Regions from separate parts of the Pseudomonas sp. FP2335 genome, predicted to be linked through region 3. Evidence: predicted binding sites of a transcription regulator. Region 3 holds the regulator's gene; each other region holds the start of a gene.
The links. The regulator sigma-54, encoded in region 3, starts transcription at its own class of promoters, with help from an activator protein. The targets are predictions, from matches to a motif close to ANTGGCATNNANNTTGCTNT.
Positions count from the first base shown of each region.

Region 1: a site for sigma-54 is predicted at 2,293-2,312, ahead of flgB (flagellar basal body rod protein FlgB). Genes of this name have one in related genera too.
Region 2: a site for sigma-54 is predicted at 2,548-2,567, ahead of glnA (type I glutamate--ammonia ligase). Genes of this name have one in related genera too.

Region 1 is NZ_CP117437.1:4,600,440-4,605,797, forward strand. It holds gene flgE (flagellar hook protein FlgE) at 1-623, opposite strand, end outside; gene flgD (flagellar hook assembly protein FlgD) at 657-1,379, opposite strand; gene flgC (flagellar basal body rod protein FlgC) at 1,396-1,839, opposite strand; gene flgB (flagellar basal body rod protein FlgB) at 1,843-2,250, opposite strand; gene cheR (protein-glutamate O-methyltransferase CheR) at 2,583-3,410, opposite strand; gene PSH81_RS20630 (chemotaxis protein CheV) at 3,455-4,387, opposite strand; gene flgA (flagellar basal body P-ring formation chaperone FlgA) at 4,469-5,233, shown strand.
Region 2 is NZ_CP117437.1:397,551-402,908, reverse strand. It holds gene typA (translational GTPase TypA) at 1-739, opposite strand, end outside; gene thiI (tRNA uracil 4-sulfurtransferase ThiI) at 879-2,333, opposite strand; gene glnA (type I glutamate--ammonia ligase) at 2,668-4,074, shown strand; gene PSH81_RS01695 (cupin domain-containing protein) at 4,368-4,793, shown strand; gene glnL (nitrogen regulation protein NR(II)) at 5,088-5,358, shown strand, end outside.
Region 3 is NZ_CP117437.1:1,050,021-1,055,378, reverse strand. It holds gene PSH81_RS04535 (KpsF/GutQ family sugar-phosphate isomerase) at 1-756, shown strand, start outside; gene PSH81_RS04530 (HAD family hydrolase) at 757-1,281, shown strand; gene lptC (LPS export ABC transporter periplasmic protein LptC) at 1,290-1,862, shown strand; gene lptA (lipopolysaccharide transport periplasmic protein LptA) at 1,849-2,382, shown strand; gene lptB (LPS export ABC transporter ATP-binding protein) at 2,382-3,107, shown strand; gene PSH81_RS04510 (RNA polymerase factor sigma-54) at 3,292-4,785, shown strand; gene hpf (ribosome hibernation-promoting factor, HPF/YfiA family) at 4,861-5,166, shown strand; gene ptsN (PTS IIA-like nitrogen regulatory protein PtsN) at 5,179-5,358, shown strand, end outside.

The sequences.
Region 1 (5,358 bases), 2.5 Mb from region 3:
ATGTACTGCACCATCGAGTGGGCGTTGCCCTGGGTATCGTAAAGCGTGGTGGAGTACTGGGTGTTGAAGCTGTCGGTCTTGGTAGGATCAAACGGGTGTGCCGTCTGGTCGATCGGCAGGTCCGACGAATTCAGGTTACTGGTGGAATCCACCTTGGTGGACGCCTTTGGCGGCAGGCTCGACAGGTTCAGTTGCAGGTCGACCAGGCCACCCTTGACGATCTTGCCATTGTCATCCGCCGCATAGCCTTGCAGGCGCGAGGTGCCAGTGTTGTTGGTGATGTAACCATCTTTGTCGGCACGGAAGGCGCCGCTACGGGTGTATTCCAGCGAGCCGTCGCTGCCCTTCTGTACGAAGAAGCCGCCGCCCTGGATCGCCATGTCCAGCACGCCGCCGCTGTTGTTGACGTCACCCTGGGTGAACTGCTGGGACACCGCCGCCAGGTTCACCCCGTTGCCGATGCTGTTCTGGCCGGTACCCAGTTTGGACGCGGCGTAGATGTCCGCGAATTCCGCACGGGACGATTTGAAGCCAGTGGTCGCGACGTTGGCGATGTTGTTGCCGGTCACGTCCAGTTGTTTGTTGGCCGCATAGAGGCCGCTAAGGCCGATGTTAAAAGACATGCTTCTCTCCCTTTCTGCCGTATTTAGCCGGCTCTATGTACCGATAGTCTGAATTTGCGACAGCTTGACGCTGCCCATGCCGCCCGCCAGGTTCAGCAGCATTTCGCCGCCGGTCTTGCTCAGGGTCACGCTGGTGACCGTGGCTGGCAGCGAAGTGCTCAAGGCAACGGCGTCGCCCTTGTCGTTCTTGGTGGTGGCCGCGAAGGTGTAGGTGCCCGCTGGAGCAACCTCGCCCTTTTCGTTCTTGCCATCCCAGATAAAGTCGGAAGTGCCGGCACTCTGGGCGCCCATGTCGATGGTGCGTACCACGTTGCCGTCTTTGTCGGTGATCTTGATGGAGACGTTGCCCACCGCAGAAGTCACCGCGACCGAACCGGTCATGCTCTTGCTCGTATCCACCAGGGCCTTGTCGGTCTGGGTGATGATCGAACGCCCCACCAGCGACGAAGCCTGCAGCGCTTGCGACGAGCTGAAGTTGCTGGAGATCGCATTCACCGAGTCGTTCAGCGTGTTGATGCCTTCCAGGCTGCTGAACTGCGCCAGCTGGGCCACGAACGCGCCGTTGTCCTGAGGCGACAGCGGGTTCTGGTTCTTCAGCTGAGTCACCAGCAATTGCAGGAATGCATCCTTGCCCAGGGACTGGTTGCCCGTGGCAGCGGTGGCAGCGCTCGCAACATTGTTGGTGGCAGTGTTGACCTTCGTGTTGAAAAGGTTCTGCACCGCTGTATTGGTTGATGTTGTATCAACGATAGCCATTATTCGGCGCCCCTTATCACTGACCCAGGGTCAGGACCTTTTGCATCATGGTTTTGGCGGTGTTCATCATTTCCGCGTTGGTCTGGAACGAGCGACTGGCGGAAATCATGTCAGCCATTTCCTCGACCACGTTGACGTTGGGGTAGTACACGTAACCCTTTTCGTTCGCGGCAGGGTGGTTGGGTTCGTAGCGGGCTTCGAGGTTGCTCTGGTCTTCGACCACGCCCAACACCTGCACGCCGGAACCTGCGGCACCCTGCTCCTGGAACAGCGAGTCGCTGCCGCCGTTCTGACCGGCCTGGAACATGGTGGCGAACACTGGGTGGCGGGCGCGGTAGGTCTGGTCAATGCTCGACGACACGGTTTCGGCGTTGGCGATGTTACTGGCGACGGTGTTCAGACGCGTGGTCTGGGCGCTCATGCCACTACCGGCAATATTGAAAACACTGGACAGGGACATGGCTTACTCTCCACGCAGGGCTGACATCAGCCCTTTGAATTTGCTGTTGAGCAGGGTGAAGCTGGCCTGGAAGTTCACCGAGTTCTCGGCGTAGGCCGATTGCTCCAGCTGGGCGTCGACGGTGTTCTGGTCGATCGACGGCTGCATCGGCGTGCGATACAGCAGCGACTCGTCCCCACTGCTCAGGCCTTGCGCTTCGATATGACGGTTGTTGGTCATGTTCAAGGCGAAGGTGCCGTTCTTGTTCTTGTCCTGCTGTGCGGCGAGCACGGCGGAGAAGTCCAGGTCCCGAGCCTTGTAGTTCGGGGTATCGGCGTTGGCAATGTTGTTGGCCAGGACTTCGGCACGCTGGGCGCGGAAGCCTAGGGCTTGTTCGTGGATACCGAGCGCTTTATCGAAGCTGATGCTCATGGCGGAAACCTTTAGGCTGACCTGCTTTTCGTTAGCAGGGTTATAGCAAGGTGTGTGCCAATTCTTCGAAGGCCCGTGTTTCAGGGCTTTGCGGGGAAGTTGCCGGGCGGCAATGCCAGAAAAGCGGCAATGGGTTTCCGCGTGGTGCCAGTAAAGCGGCAATGGGGTTTGCCGCTATTGAGAGGATTGCCGCAAAAACAACTGTGGGAGCTGGTTTGTGTGGGAGCTGGCTTGCCTGCGATGCAGACACCTCGGTACTTCAGTGATACAGAGGTGATGCTATCGCAGGCAAGCCAGCTCCCACACAAGCCTGGCTCCCACGTTTTTGATGCTTACTTGGCCTGGTAGATGATCCCAGGGCTGCACTGCACCATCTGGTAGTGATCCGGCAGACCGTTCAACGCCTCGGAAGCACCAAGGAACAAATAGCCGCCACGCTTGAGCGTGCCATGGATGCGCAACAGGATGTCTTTCTTCACTTCGGCCGAGAAGTAGATCAGCACGTTGCGGCAGAACACCATGTCGAACTTGCCCAGGCTGGCGTAGCTGTCGAGCAGGTTGAACGAGCGAAACTCCACCCGGTTCTTGATCGGCGCCTTGACCGCCCAACGTCCTGCCCCTTTCGGCTCGAAGTAACGTTGCAGGCGCTCCTGGGACAAGCCACGGCCCAGCGCCAGGCTGTCGTATTCGCCGGTCTTGCAGTTGGTGAGCATGGTGCCGGACAAGTCGGTGGCGACGATCTGCGCACCGGCCTTGAGCTGGCCCATGTTGGTCCGCTCGAACTCATCGATGGACATCGAGATCGAATACGGTTCCTGCCCCGAGGAGCAGGCCGCCGACCAGATGCGCAAGCGCTGGCCCGGGCTGGCCTTGATGGCCTCCGGAAGCACTTTGCTCTTGAGCACTTCAAACGGGTAGGTATCACGAAACCACAGGGTTTCGTTGGTGGTCATGGCATCGACCACCATTTCCTTGAGCCCGCTGCGCGGCTGGCCCTGGATACGCTGCACCAACTCACCCAGGGATTTGATGCCCTGCTGTTCCATCAGTTTGTTGAGACGGCTGGATACCAGGTACTGCTTGTTTTCACCGAGCAATATGCCACAGGCTTTTTCCAGGAAGACCCGGAACTGTTCGAAATCCAAATTACCCGTAGACAATGATACCGCCTCTTAAATCGTGTGACCGCCAGGGGCAAATGCCCCTAGCCGTGATCTGCTGCCTTGATCCGGTCGACTACCCGGTTTGCCAGGTCATCAGGGCGGAATTTGGCCAGGAAGTCATCGGCACCGACTTTCTTGACCATCGCCTGATTGAATACGCCTGACAATGAAGTATGCAGGATGATATGCAATTTTTGCATGCGTGGATCGTTGCGGATCTCGGCCGTGAGGGTGTATCCGTCCATTTCCGGCATCTCGATGTCGGAAATCATCATCAAGAACTCTTCTTCCGGCTTCTTGCCGTCATCCACCAGCTTGCGCAGGTAATCCAGGGCCTGGCGGCCGTCATTGAGCGCCACCACCTCAACACCGATGGTTTCCAGACAACGGGTCACCTGTTTGCGCGCCACCGACGAGTCGTCCACCGTCAGCACACGCAGCGAAATTGCCTTGTGTGCGGTTTCAGCGTCGACCACACCCACCGAAATCGATTCCGAGGTCGGCGCCACTTCGGCGAGGATCTTCTCCACGTCGATGATTTCCACCAACTGGTTATCGACCCGCGTCACCGCCGTTAGGTAGTGATCGCGGCCGGTGCCCTTGGGTGGTGGATGGATCTCTTCCCAGTTCATGTTGACGATGCGCTCCACCGAGCGCACCAGGAACCCCTGGGTCTTGGTGTTGTACTCGGTAATGATCACGAACGGGCTTTCGCGGTCCTGCAAACCGGACGAACCAGTGGCGAGGGCCAGGTCAAGAATCGGGATGGTCGCACCACGGATGTTGGCGACGCCACACACCACCGGGCTGGACTTGGGCATGATCGTCAGCTTGGGACATTGCAGCACCTCCCGCACCTTGAATACGTTGATGCCATATAGCTGTTTGCCATCCAGGCGAAAAAGCAACAACTCCAGGCGATTCTGCCCTACCAGCTGTGTGCGCTGGTTTACTGAATCCATTACTCCTGCCATGCCCAGACTCCTACGCTAAAACCTTTGAGGGTGCGACGCGCACCCAACTCTAAACGGCACGAGCTTTGCTAATTATTGGCTATGGATATTAAAACGACAGTTTCCCGACGCCTTCAATTACCACGGTACAGCAGATTGCTCTGCGTCTCGCTGGCATTGTTCGCCCTGGGCCTCAACAGCGCGGCCCGCGCGGACAACGTCACCTTGCCTGATCTACTTATCGGCGTCACTCAGGGGTTTCTTGAGTTCACTGTAGAAGATTATCTGGCAACCACACAGACGCCGGGGCGTTATGAAATCCAAGTCAACCCATTGGACCCGCGTTTGCGCATGCCAATGTGCGACAAGGAATTGACAGCCACCCTGGAAAGCCCCGCCCAGCCCATTGGTCGCGTGACGGTCAAAGTGCGCTGCGAAGGCGCGTCACCCTGGACGGTGTTCGTGCCGGCGCAGGTCAAACTGTTCCGCGATGTGGTGGTGGTCGCCCGCCCGCTGAAGCGCACCGGCATCATCGGTCTAGACGATGTTGTACTGCGTGAACGCGACATCAGCCTGATCAGCCAGGGCTACCTTACCTCCGTGGACCAGGCCGTCGGGCAGAAATTGACCCGACCAGTGGTCACCGATCAGGTCATTACCCTGGTGCATCTGGAGCAGGCCGAGGTAATTCGCAAAGGTGATCAGGTGGTTATTTCCGCGAGCAGCGGTGCGTTGCAGGTGAAAATGCCAGGGGAAGCGCTGTCCAACGGCGGCATGAGCGAACAGATACGGGTAAAGAACCTCAACTCCAATCGAGTGATCAAGGCGCGGGTGACAGCCCCGGGGCAAGTCGAAGTGGCTTTATAGATCACTGGTATCGGGCGCCGGCTTTTTCTACACTGTGCGTCAGACGTCAGCGCGCGCAGGTTTATTGTCAATCGAGCCTAAAGTTTGTCCGGGTATGGCCGAAAACATGGCAAGCGTCCAAATAC
Region 2 (5,358 bases), 650 kb from region 3:
GCTTCTTGCCGTCAGCGCCGATAGCAACAACCGGGGTGTTCGGCTTGACGCTACCACGAGCGATACGGCCAACGCCGATAACACCCAGGAAGCTGTTGTAGTCCAGTGCCGAGATTTGCATCTGGAACGGGCCGTCACGGTCAACTTTTGGCGCCGGTACGTTGTCGACGATCGACTGGTACAGCGGGGTCATGTCTTCAGCCATGTCGTTGTGGTCCAGACCGGCAATGCCGTTCAGGGCCGAGGCGTAGACGACTTTGAAATCCAGCTGTTCTTCGGTGGCACCCAGGTTGTCGAACAGGTCGAAGATCTGGTCCAGAACCCAGTCCGGACGCGCGCCTGGACGGTCAACCTTGTTGATGCACACGATCGGACGCAGGCCGGCTTCGAACGCCTTCTTGGTCACGAAACGGGTTTGCGGCATAGGGCCGTCCTGGGCATCAACCAGCAGCAGAACGGAGTCAACCATCGACATTACGCGTTCAACTTCGCCGCCGAAGTCGGCGTGGCCCGGGGTATCCACGATGTTGATGTGGTAGCCGTTCCAGTTGATGGCGGTGTTTTTCGCCAGGATGGTAATACCGCGCTCTTTTTCCTGGTCGTTGGAGTCCATCACGCGCTCGTCATTGAGCTCGTTGCGCTCCAGGGTGCCGGACTGACGCAGGAGTTTGTCTACCAGGGTGGTTTTACCATGGTCAACGTGAGCAATGATGGCGATGTTACGTAGATTTTCGATCACTTGTGTATCTCGATCAGAGGATTCGGTGTGCTGACAGGTCGTGGCAGCGATTAACAGTAGAGTCAGGCCTTGCCGTTACAGCTTGACGGCAGAGTCGGGGGGCCGGTGACGCAGGCCACAGGCAAACAGCCCCGGGCTCTTAGCTCGGTCGATAAACGCGCACATTGGCATGCCCCTCACTGAGCAAATGGTGGGCATGCAGGCGACTCATCACGCCTTTGTCGCAATACAGCAGGTACTGACGGCTGTTATCCAGTTCCTTGAAACGCGCGTTCAATGCATAAAACGGCAGCGTTTGTACGTCGATGCCAGGAATCTCCAGCGGCTCATCTTCAGCGGCATCCGGGTGACGGATGTCGATGACGATCTGGCCGGCCAGGGCTTCGCTGACTTCTTCGATCTTCACGTCCTGGCCCAGTTCGTCGATGACACGATCGATAGGGACCAGCTTGGCGTTCTCGAGCGCACGCTCCAGAACCGCCATGTCGAACTGTTGTTCTTCGTACTCCACGCGGTTGCGCTTGGCGTGGGTCTTGGGGTTCACCGAGATGACCCCGCAATATTCAGGCATGTGCTTGGCAAAATCCGCCGTGCCGATTTCTTCGGCCAGGTCGATGATGTCCTGCTTGTGACTGGCGATCAGCGGGCGCAAGACCAGCTTTTCGGTGACGCAATCGATCAGCGACAGGTTCGGCAGCGTTTGGCTGGACACCTGGGAGATTGCTTCACCCGTCACCAGGGCGTCGATCTGCAACTGATCGGCGATCCGGGACGCAGCGCGCAACATCATACGCTTCAATACCACGCCCATATGACTGTTATCGACTTTGCCGAGAATTTCGCCCAGCACTTCTTCGAACGGTACGCTTACAAATAGCACGCGTTGGGAGCTGCCGTACTTCTTCCAGATAAAGTGCGCAACTTCCATCACGCCCAATTCGTGTGCACGCCCGCCCAGGTTAAAGAAGCAGAAATGGCTCATAAGGCCGCGGCGCATGATCTGGTAGGCGGCAACCGTGGAATCGAAACCGCCGGACATCAGGACCAGGGTCTGTTCCAGGGCGCCCAGCGGGTAACCGCCGATGCTGTTGTGCTGGCTGTGGATGACAAACAACCGTTGGTCGCGAATTTCCATGCGCACTTCAATTTGCGGCGCTTTCAGGGAAATTCCGGCAGCGCCGCACTCGCGACGCAGCTTGCTGCCGACGTATTTCTCGACATCCATGGAGCTGAAGGTGTGCTTGCCGGCGCGCTTGCAACGCACCGAAAAGATCTTGCCTTCAAGCTCGCTGCCGTAGTGCTGCTTGCACTTCTCGGTGATGTCGTCGAAGTCGCCCAGCGGGTACTCATCCACCTGCAGGAAATGCGCGATGCCCGGCATGCAGCTCAGGCGTTCGGTCATGTCCTTCAAGGCTTTGGCGTCGGTAATGCGGGTTTCCAGCTCGAGATTGTCCCACACGCCGTTCACCACCACAGCCGGGTCCAGGTCACGGAGCACGGCACGGATGTTCTTGGCCAATTGACGGATGAAACGCGTCCGTACCGGTCGGCTTTTGATGGTGATCTCGGGGAAGACTTTAACGATTAATTTCATGGAAACAGCGCGCGCCGGGCCTGCTGAAAAAGGGGGGCGCGGATTATAGCGGAAATCGCTCAAGGTTTAACCAGTTAATATGCATCGGACTGCAAGCGCACTAAAGCAGTGCATTTTCCAGTGCGTGCGCTACATTGCGGTGCGCCATTTTCGGGCTTTTGTCGCAATGCACCTTTATAGGGGCGTTTTTGGACCAGAAAACCCATGTTGGCGCACTGGCATGCAATTTGCTCTCTTGTGAGGCAGGTTGCCATGGCGGACTATCCGCGCCGGCATCACCCACATTCTAAGGGCTAACTCCACTACCCCAGCCCGAAGCCACCCGGAGGACACTATGTCGAAGTCGGTTCAACTCATCAAAGATCATGACGTTAAATGGATTGATCTGCGCTTCACGGACACCAAAGGCACTCAGCACCACGTGACCATGCCGGCTCGCGACGCGCTGGAAGACGACTTCTTCGAAGTTGGCAAGATGTTCGACGGTTCCTCCATCGCTGGCTGGAAAGGCATCGAAGCCTCCGACATGATCCTGCTGCCGGACGACGACTCTGCCGTACTGGACCCGTTCACCGAAGAGCCGACCCTGATCCTGGTCTGCGACATCATCGAACCTTCGACCATGCAAGGCTACGATCGCGACCCGCGCGCCATCGCCCACCGCGCCGAGGAATACCTGAAGACCACCGGTATCGGTGACACCGTCTTCTGCGGTCCTGAGCCTGAGTTCTTCATCTTCGACGAAGTGAAGTTCAAGTCCGACATCTCCGGCTCCATGTTCAAAATCTTCTCCGAGCAAGGCTCGTGGATGTCCGACCAAGACATCGAAGGCGGCAACAAAGGCCACCGTCCAGGTATCAAAGGCGGCTACTTCCCGGTTCCTCCGTTCGACCACGACCACGAAATCCGTACCTCCATGTGCAACGCACTGGAAGAAATGGGCCAGGTCGTTGAAGTTCACCACCACGAAGTGGCAACTGCCGGCCAGAACGAAATCGGCGTCAAGTTCAACACCCTGGTGAAGAAAGCTGACGAAGTTCAAACCCTGAAATACGTTGTACACAACGTTGCCGATGCATACGGCCGCACCGCGACCTTCATGCCTAAGCCTCTGTACGGCGATAACGGTTCGGGTATGCACGTTCACATGTCCATCGCTAAAGATGGCAAGAACACCTTCGCTGGCGAAGGTTATGCCGGCCTGTCGGAAACTGCCCTGTTCTTCATCGGCGGTATCATCAAGCACGGTAAGGCCCTGAACGGCTTCACCAACCCGGCGACCAACTCCTACAAGCGTCTGGTTCCAGGCTTCGAAGCACCGGTAATGCTGGCCTACTCGGCGCGCAACCGTTCCGCTTCGATCCGTATTCCTTACGTCAACAGCCCACGCGGCCGTCGTATCGAAGCACGTTTCCCGGACCCGGCTGCCAACCCATACCTGGCTTTCGCAGCCCTGCTGATGGCTGGCCTGGACGGTATCCAGAACAAGATCCACCCTGGCGACGCCGCCGACAAAAACTTGTACGACCTGCCGCCTGAAGAGGCCAAAGAGATCCCACAAGTGTGCGGTAGCCTGAAAGAAGCCCTGGAAGAGCTGGACAAGGGCCGTGCGTTCCTGACCAAAGGCGGCGTGTTCAGCGACGACTTTATCGATGCCTACATCGCCCTGAAAAGCGAAGAAGAAATCAAGGTTCGCACCTTCGTACACCCACTGGAATACGAGCTGTACTACAGCTGCTGATCCGGTAGCGCTGCTTAAAGTAGCGTGATGAAAAAGACCTCCTTCGGGAGGTCTTTTTTTGCCCCGGATTCAGTCGCCCGGGGTATCGCGGCCGAGCATCTGCACGCCCGGCGCGCTCGGTTGGTGGATGCCCGGACGGCATCGTGAGCCTTGCCTTCCGTCGCTTCAGATACGCTGAACAAAAGGGTGCTGACAATTGTGTACGCGGCCTACTTGATTTGAAGCACCGTCCTGCATCTTCACTTGGATAAGTCGCCATAGCCTGACCGTTCACTTACAGAACAGGATGGACCATGGACACTCTCAAGCTCTTGATTGCAGCAGCGTCGGGCTTATCGTTGCTGGGATGCAACAGCCAGCCAAAGGGCGCCGTACAGATCGAAAAGGAGGTGCTGCTTGAGCGCAGCGAGTCGTGGGACGGCGAGCCTTACAGAGTCTACCCCTCCGGGCCGCCGCAGCTCACGCTGATAAGGCTCAGGATTCCTGCGCACACGCAATTGCCATGGCACACCCACCCAATGCCTAACGCCGCCTATATCGTCTCCGGAGAATTGACCGTTGAAACCCGCCAGAGCGGGGTTACTCGCACATTGAGACAAGGGCAAACCCTCGCCGAGATGGTGGGCACCGAACATCGTGGAGTCACCGGCGACACCCCCGTCGAACTTCTGGTCTTTTACGCCGGCACCGCGGGCATGCCGCTTTCCGAGCAACGTTGACCCACCGGCTATCGAGGATCGTTTTCACCACACACAGAAAGCGATCCGCCCACCACTTCCTGAACAACAGGCACAAAACCGCACTATATTGGTGCAACTGGCTGCACCCGTCACACCTGCCAGCCCATTTTGGTTCGAAACTACCCGAGCAAGCTGGCAGAACGCCACAGATTCGCGCCTTAAACCCCTATTCCAGGGCATTTACGCTTCTTTTCGGAGCCTTGGTTTGGTTTTTGCATTTTCCTTGTATCAGCGTGTGCCTCAAGCCCGCGCCTTGCTCCAAAAGAGGTCCTGATGACCATCAGTGATGCACTGCACCGTTTGTTACTCGACAACCTGACCACCGCGACCATCCTGCTCAATGACGACCTGCGCCTTGAGTACATGAACCCGGCGGCAGAGATGCTCCTGGCCATCAGTGGTCAGCGCAGCCATGGGCAGTTCATCAGCGAATTGTTCACCGAGTCGGCCGAAGCCTTGAGCTCACTGCGCCAGGCGGTGGAGCAGGCACACCCATTCACCAAGCGCGAGGCGATGCTCACCGCACTCACCGGCCAGACGCTGA
Region 3 (5,358 bases):
TTTTTTGTGCACCCGGCCGAAGCCAGCCACGGCGACATGGGCATGATCACCAAGGATGACATCATCCTGGCACTGTCCAACTCCGGCACCACCAACGAAATCGTGACGCTGCTGCCGCTGATCAAGCGCCTGGGCATCAAGATGATCAGCATCACCGGCAACCCCGAATCGACGTTGGCCAAGGCCGCCGAAGTGAACCTCAACGTGCATGTGGCCCATGAGGCCTGCCCGCTGAACCTGGCACCGACCTCCTCCACGACCGCCGCCCTGGTCATGGGTGATGCGCTGGCCGTGGCGTTGCTGGAAGCGCGCGGGTTTACCGCCGAAGACTTCGCGTTCTCCCACCCAGGGGGCGCCCTGGGCCGTCGCCTGCTGTTGAAAGTGGAAAACGTCATGCACTCGGGCGATGAATTGCCCCACGTCCAGCGCGGCACGCTGCTGAAGGACGCGCTGATGGAAATGACCCGCAAGGGCCTGGGCATGACGGTGATCCTGGAAGCCGACGGCAAACTGGCCGGGGTATTCACCGACGGCGACTTGCGTCGCACCCTGGACCGCACCATCGACATCCATACCGCGACCATAGATGCTGTGATGACGCCCCACGGCAAGACCGCCCGCCCCGAGATGCTGGCAGCTGAAGCCTTGAAAATCATGGAAGACCACAAGATCGGCGCGCTGGTGGTGGTCGATCATCAAGACCACCCGATTGGCGCCCTGAACATGCACGACTTGCTGCGTGCGGGAGTGATGTAAATGACAGGCGACCTGTTGCAACGCGGCAAGAACATCAAACTGGCGATTTTCGACGTAGACGGCGTGCTGACCGATGGCCGCCTCTATTTCCTCGAAGACGGCAGCGAATTCAAGACCTTCAACACCCTCGACGGCCAAGGCATCAAGATGCTGATGGCAGCGGGCGTGCAAACGGCGATCATCAGCGGCAGAAAAACCCCGGTTGTGGAACGCCGCGCACAAAACCTGGGGATTCCTCACCTGTATCAGGGCCGCGAGGATAAACTGGTGGTCTTGGACGAGCTTCTTGGCCAACTCAACCTAAGCTATGAGCAGGTCGCCTATTTGGGCGATGACCTGCCTGACTTGCCGGTGATCCGTCGAGTCGGCCTGGGCATGGCCGTCGCCAATGCGGCAGCCTTTGTTCGCGAACACGCCCATGGCATCACCACCGCCCGCGGCGGCGAAGGTGCCGCCCGCGAGTTCTGCGAGCTGATCCTGCGCGCCCAAGGCAGCCTTGAAGCGGCCCACGCCGCCTACCTATAGAGCGTTTTATGCTGAGCAAAAAGATTCGCAACTTCCTGTTATTCGGGGTCATCGCCGCGCTCTTCCTGGCGGTGGGCTACTGGAATATCAGCCCGGAGCGCTTTCTCGACCAGCCTGTTGCGCAGGTTGACGAAGGGGCTATCGACTATTACGCCACCAATGCCTACAGCATCCAGTTCCTGCCCGACGGCAAGGTGCAGTATGAGATGACGTCGGACAAGGTCGAGCACTTGAAGGCCACCGAAGTCACCCTGCTGACCAACCCGGACATGAACATCTACCGTGGCACCGAGTTTCCGTGGCATGTCACCAGCAAGCGTGGCGAGGTCAACCCGGACGGCACCGAAGTGGAACTGATCGACTCGGTGCGCGTCGCGCGTACCGACGATAAAAACCGTGACACCGTGATTACCAGCAGTCGTATGACCGTATTCCCGCAGAAGCAATATGCGCAGACCGAGCAAGACGTTAGAATCGACGGCGCTGGCGGGGTATCGACTGGCAAGGGAATGAAAGCGTATTTGAAAGAAAGCAGGATACACCTGCTATCGAACGTAAGAGGACAGTATGAGGCTCGTTAAAACTCTCCCTATTTTGCTCAGTCTGGGCGCAGCACTGGGAAGCGTGAGCGCCTGGGCTCTGCCGAACGATAGCCAGCAACCGATCCACATTTCGGCTGACGATGCGCAACTGGACGACAAGCAAGGCGTCGCCACCTACACCGGCGGCGTGATCATCACCCAGGGCTCGATGAAGATCACCGGCAACACGGTGACCTTGACGCGTACCGCCAATGGCGACATTGACGTGGTGACTTCGGTGGGCAACCTGGCTTACTTCGAGCAGAAGCAGTCGCCGACCGACAGCGGCCCGATGAAGGGCTACGGCAAGACCATCCAGTATCACGCCCAGCAGAACCGTATTGTCCTGATCGACCAGGCCAAGGTCCTCAGCCCGGACGGCAACTCCACGGAAGGTGAGAAAATCACCTATGACACCGTGAAACAGATCGCCAACGCCGGCCGCGCCAATGGTGCCAAGGTGACTGCGCCACGTCCGCGAATCGACATGGTTATCCAGCCGAAGAAGAAGGCCGAGTAATGGCAACCCTGAAAGCCCAGCATCTGGCCAAGGCCTATAAAAGCCGCCAGGTCGTGCGCGACGTCAGCCTGTCGATCGACAGCGGCCAGATCGTCGGCCTGCTCGGCCCCAACGGCGCCGGCAAGACCACCTGCTTCTACATGATCGTCGGCCTGGTCCAGGCGGATCAGGGTCGCGTCCTGATCGACGACCTGGATGTCAGCCACCAGCCAATGCACGGTCGTGCACGGGCCGGTATCGGCTATCTTCCGCAAGAAGCGTCGATCTTCCGCAAACTGTCGGTGGCCGACAACATCATGGCGATCCTCGAGACCCGCAAGGAACTCGACCGTGATGGCCGTCGCAAGGAGCTGGAAAGCCTGCTGCAGGAATTCCACATCAACCACATTCGCGACAACCTCGGCATGAGCCTGTCCGGCGGCGAGCGTCGTCGTGTGGAAATCGCCCGCGCCCTGGCCACTGCGCCGAAATTCATCCTGCTGGACGAACCGTTTGCCGGCGTCGACCCGATCTCGGTCGGCGACATCAAACAAATCATCCACCACCTGAAAGCCAAGGGCATCGGTGTATTGATCACCGACCACAACGTGCGTGAAACCCTCGACATCTGCGAAACCGCATATATCGTCAACGATGGCCAGCTGATTGCCGAAGGCGACGCCGCCACGATCCTGGCCAACGAATTGGTGAAGGAAGTCTACCTGGGTCACGAGTTCCGCCTGTAAACACCGTGGTGTCACGGCCGCTGCCAAGATGCGCGGGAGTCAATGAAAACCTCCGGATTTTTATTGTTACCGTGCTCTAGGCAAAGCCCCCGACATCAGGCATATAATTTGCTTATGTTTGGCGCTCACGCGCCCTGTCGTGGATGGCGCATTGCGCCGGCGAATAAGGTGTTAAGCCCCTGCCATGAAACCATCGCTAGTCCTGAGAATGGGCCAGCAGCTGACGATGACACCGCAGCTGCAACAGGCCATCCGCCTGCTCCAATTGTCGACCCTGGACCTGCAACAGGAAATCCAGGAGGCCCTGGAGTCCAACCCGATGCTCGAACGCCAGGAAGAAGGCGACGACTTCGATAACGCAGACCCGCTGGCCGACAACATCGAGCAAAAACCCAATTCCGACGTGCAGGAACCTTCCTATCAGGAAACCGCCCCAACGGTGGATAACCTGGAAGAAGGTGAATGGAACGAACGCATTCCTAACGAACTTCCCGTGGATACCGCCTGGGAAGACGTCTACCAGACCAGCGCCAGCAGCCTGCCCAGCAACGATGATGATGAGTGGGACTTCACCACCCGCACGTCCGCCGGTGAAAGCCTGCAGAGCCATCTGTTGTGGCAATTGAACCTCGCGCCGATGTCGGACACCGATCGCCTGATCGCTGTGACCCTGATCGACTGCATCAACAACCAGGGCTACCTGGACGAGACGCTTGAGGAGATCCTCGAAGCGTTCGACCCGGAACTGGACATCGAACTGGACGAGATCGAAGCCGTCCTGCACCGCATCCAACAGTTCGAACCCGCCGGCATCGGCGCCCGCACCCTCAGCGAATGCCTGTTGCTGCAATTGCGCCAACTGCCTGCCAAGACGCCTTGGCTCGTTGAAGCCCAGCGCTTGGTGACCGACTACATCGACTTGCTGGGTAGCCGCGACTACAGCCAGTTGATGCGCCGCATGAAACTCAAGGAAGACGACCTGCGCCAGGTGATCGAGCTGGTACAGAGCCTCAATCCGCGCCCGGGCTCGCAGATCGAGTCCAGCGAAGCCGAATACGTGGTGCCTGACGTCATCGTGCGCAAGGACAACGAACGCTGGCTGGTGGAGTTGAACCAGGAGTCGGTGCCACGCCTGCGGGTCAACCCGCAATACGCCGGCTTTGTACGCCGCGCCGATACCAGCGCCGACAACACCTTCATGCGCAACCAGTTGCAGGAGGCCCGCTGGTTCATCAAGAGCCTGCAAAGCCGCAACGAAACCCTGATGAAAGTCGCCACCCAGATCGTCGAGCACCAGCGCGGCTTCCTGGAATACGGCGACGAAGCGATGAAACCGTTGGTGCTGCATGACATCGCCGAAGCAGTCGGCATGCACGAATCGACGATTTCACGGGTGACCACGCAGAAATTCATGCATACCCCACGGGGTATTTATGAGCTGAAATACTTTTTCTCCAGCCACGTCAGCACCTCCGAAGGCGGCGAATGCTCGTCCACGGCGATCCGCGCGATCATCAAAAAACTGGTTGCCGCGGAAAATCAGAAAAAGCCATTGAGTGACAGTAAGATCGCTGGTTTACTGGAGGCACAAGGCATTCAGGTCGCCCGTCGAACCGTCGCCAAGTACCGCGAGTCCCTCGGGATCGCGCCTTCCAGCGAGCGTAAGCGTTTGATGTGACGGGCGGGCCATAGCGTTCCAGTGGTGGGTATTCCTGCCCACCGCTTTATGCACTGGCAACGAAGGAGAAGCTGTATGCAAGTCAACATCAGTGGACACCAACTGGAAGTGACCGAACCGCTGCGCGCCTATATCGGCGAAAAACTCAAAAGAATTGAGGGGCATTTCGACAAGATCACCAACGTGCAAGTCATCATGACTGTCGAAAAGCTGAAGCAGAAAATCGAAGCCACCTTGCGTATACCCGGCGGGGAAGTAGTCGCTAATGCCGAGCATTCAGATATGTATGCCGCCATTGACGACCTGACCGACAAGCTGGATCGCCAAATCAAAAAGCATAAGGAAAAGCAGCAGAGCCTCCTCCAGGGCACAGGCCGCTAACACTCCCCACCCATGATTCGACTTGAAACCATCCTGACCCCCGGCCGTTCCCTCGTGAACGCGCCGGGTGGCAGTAAAAAGAAAGCCCTTGAGCAAATTGCCAACCTGATCAGCCGCGAAGTGCCTGACCTGGAGATGCAAGATGTCTACGAGGCTCTGATTGCCCGTGAAAAACTCGGCTCCACCGGTTTT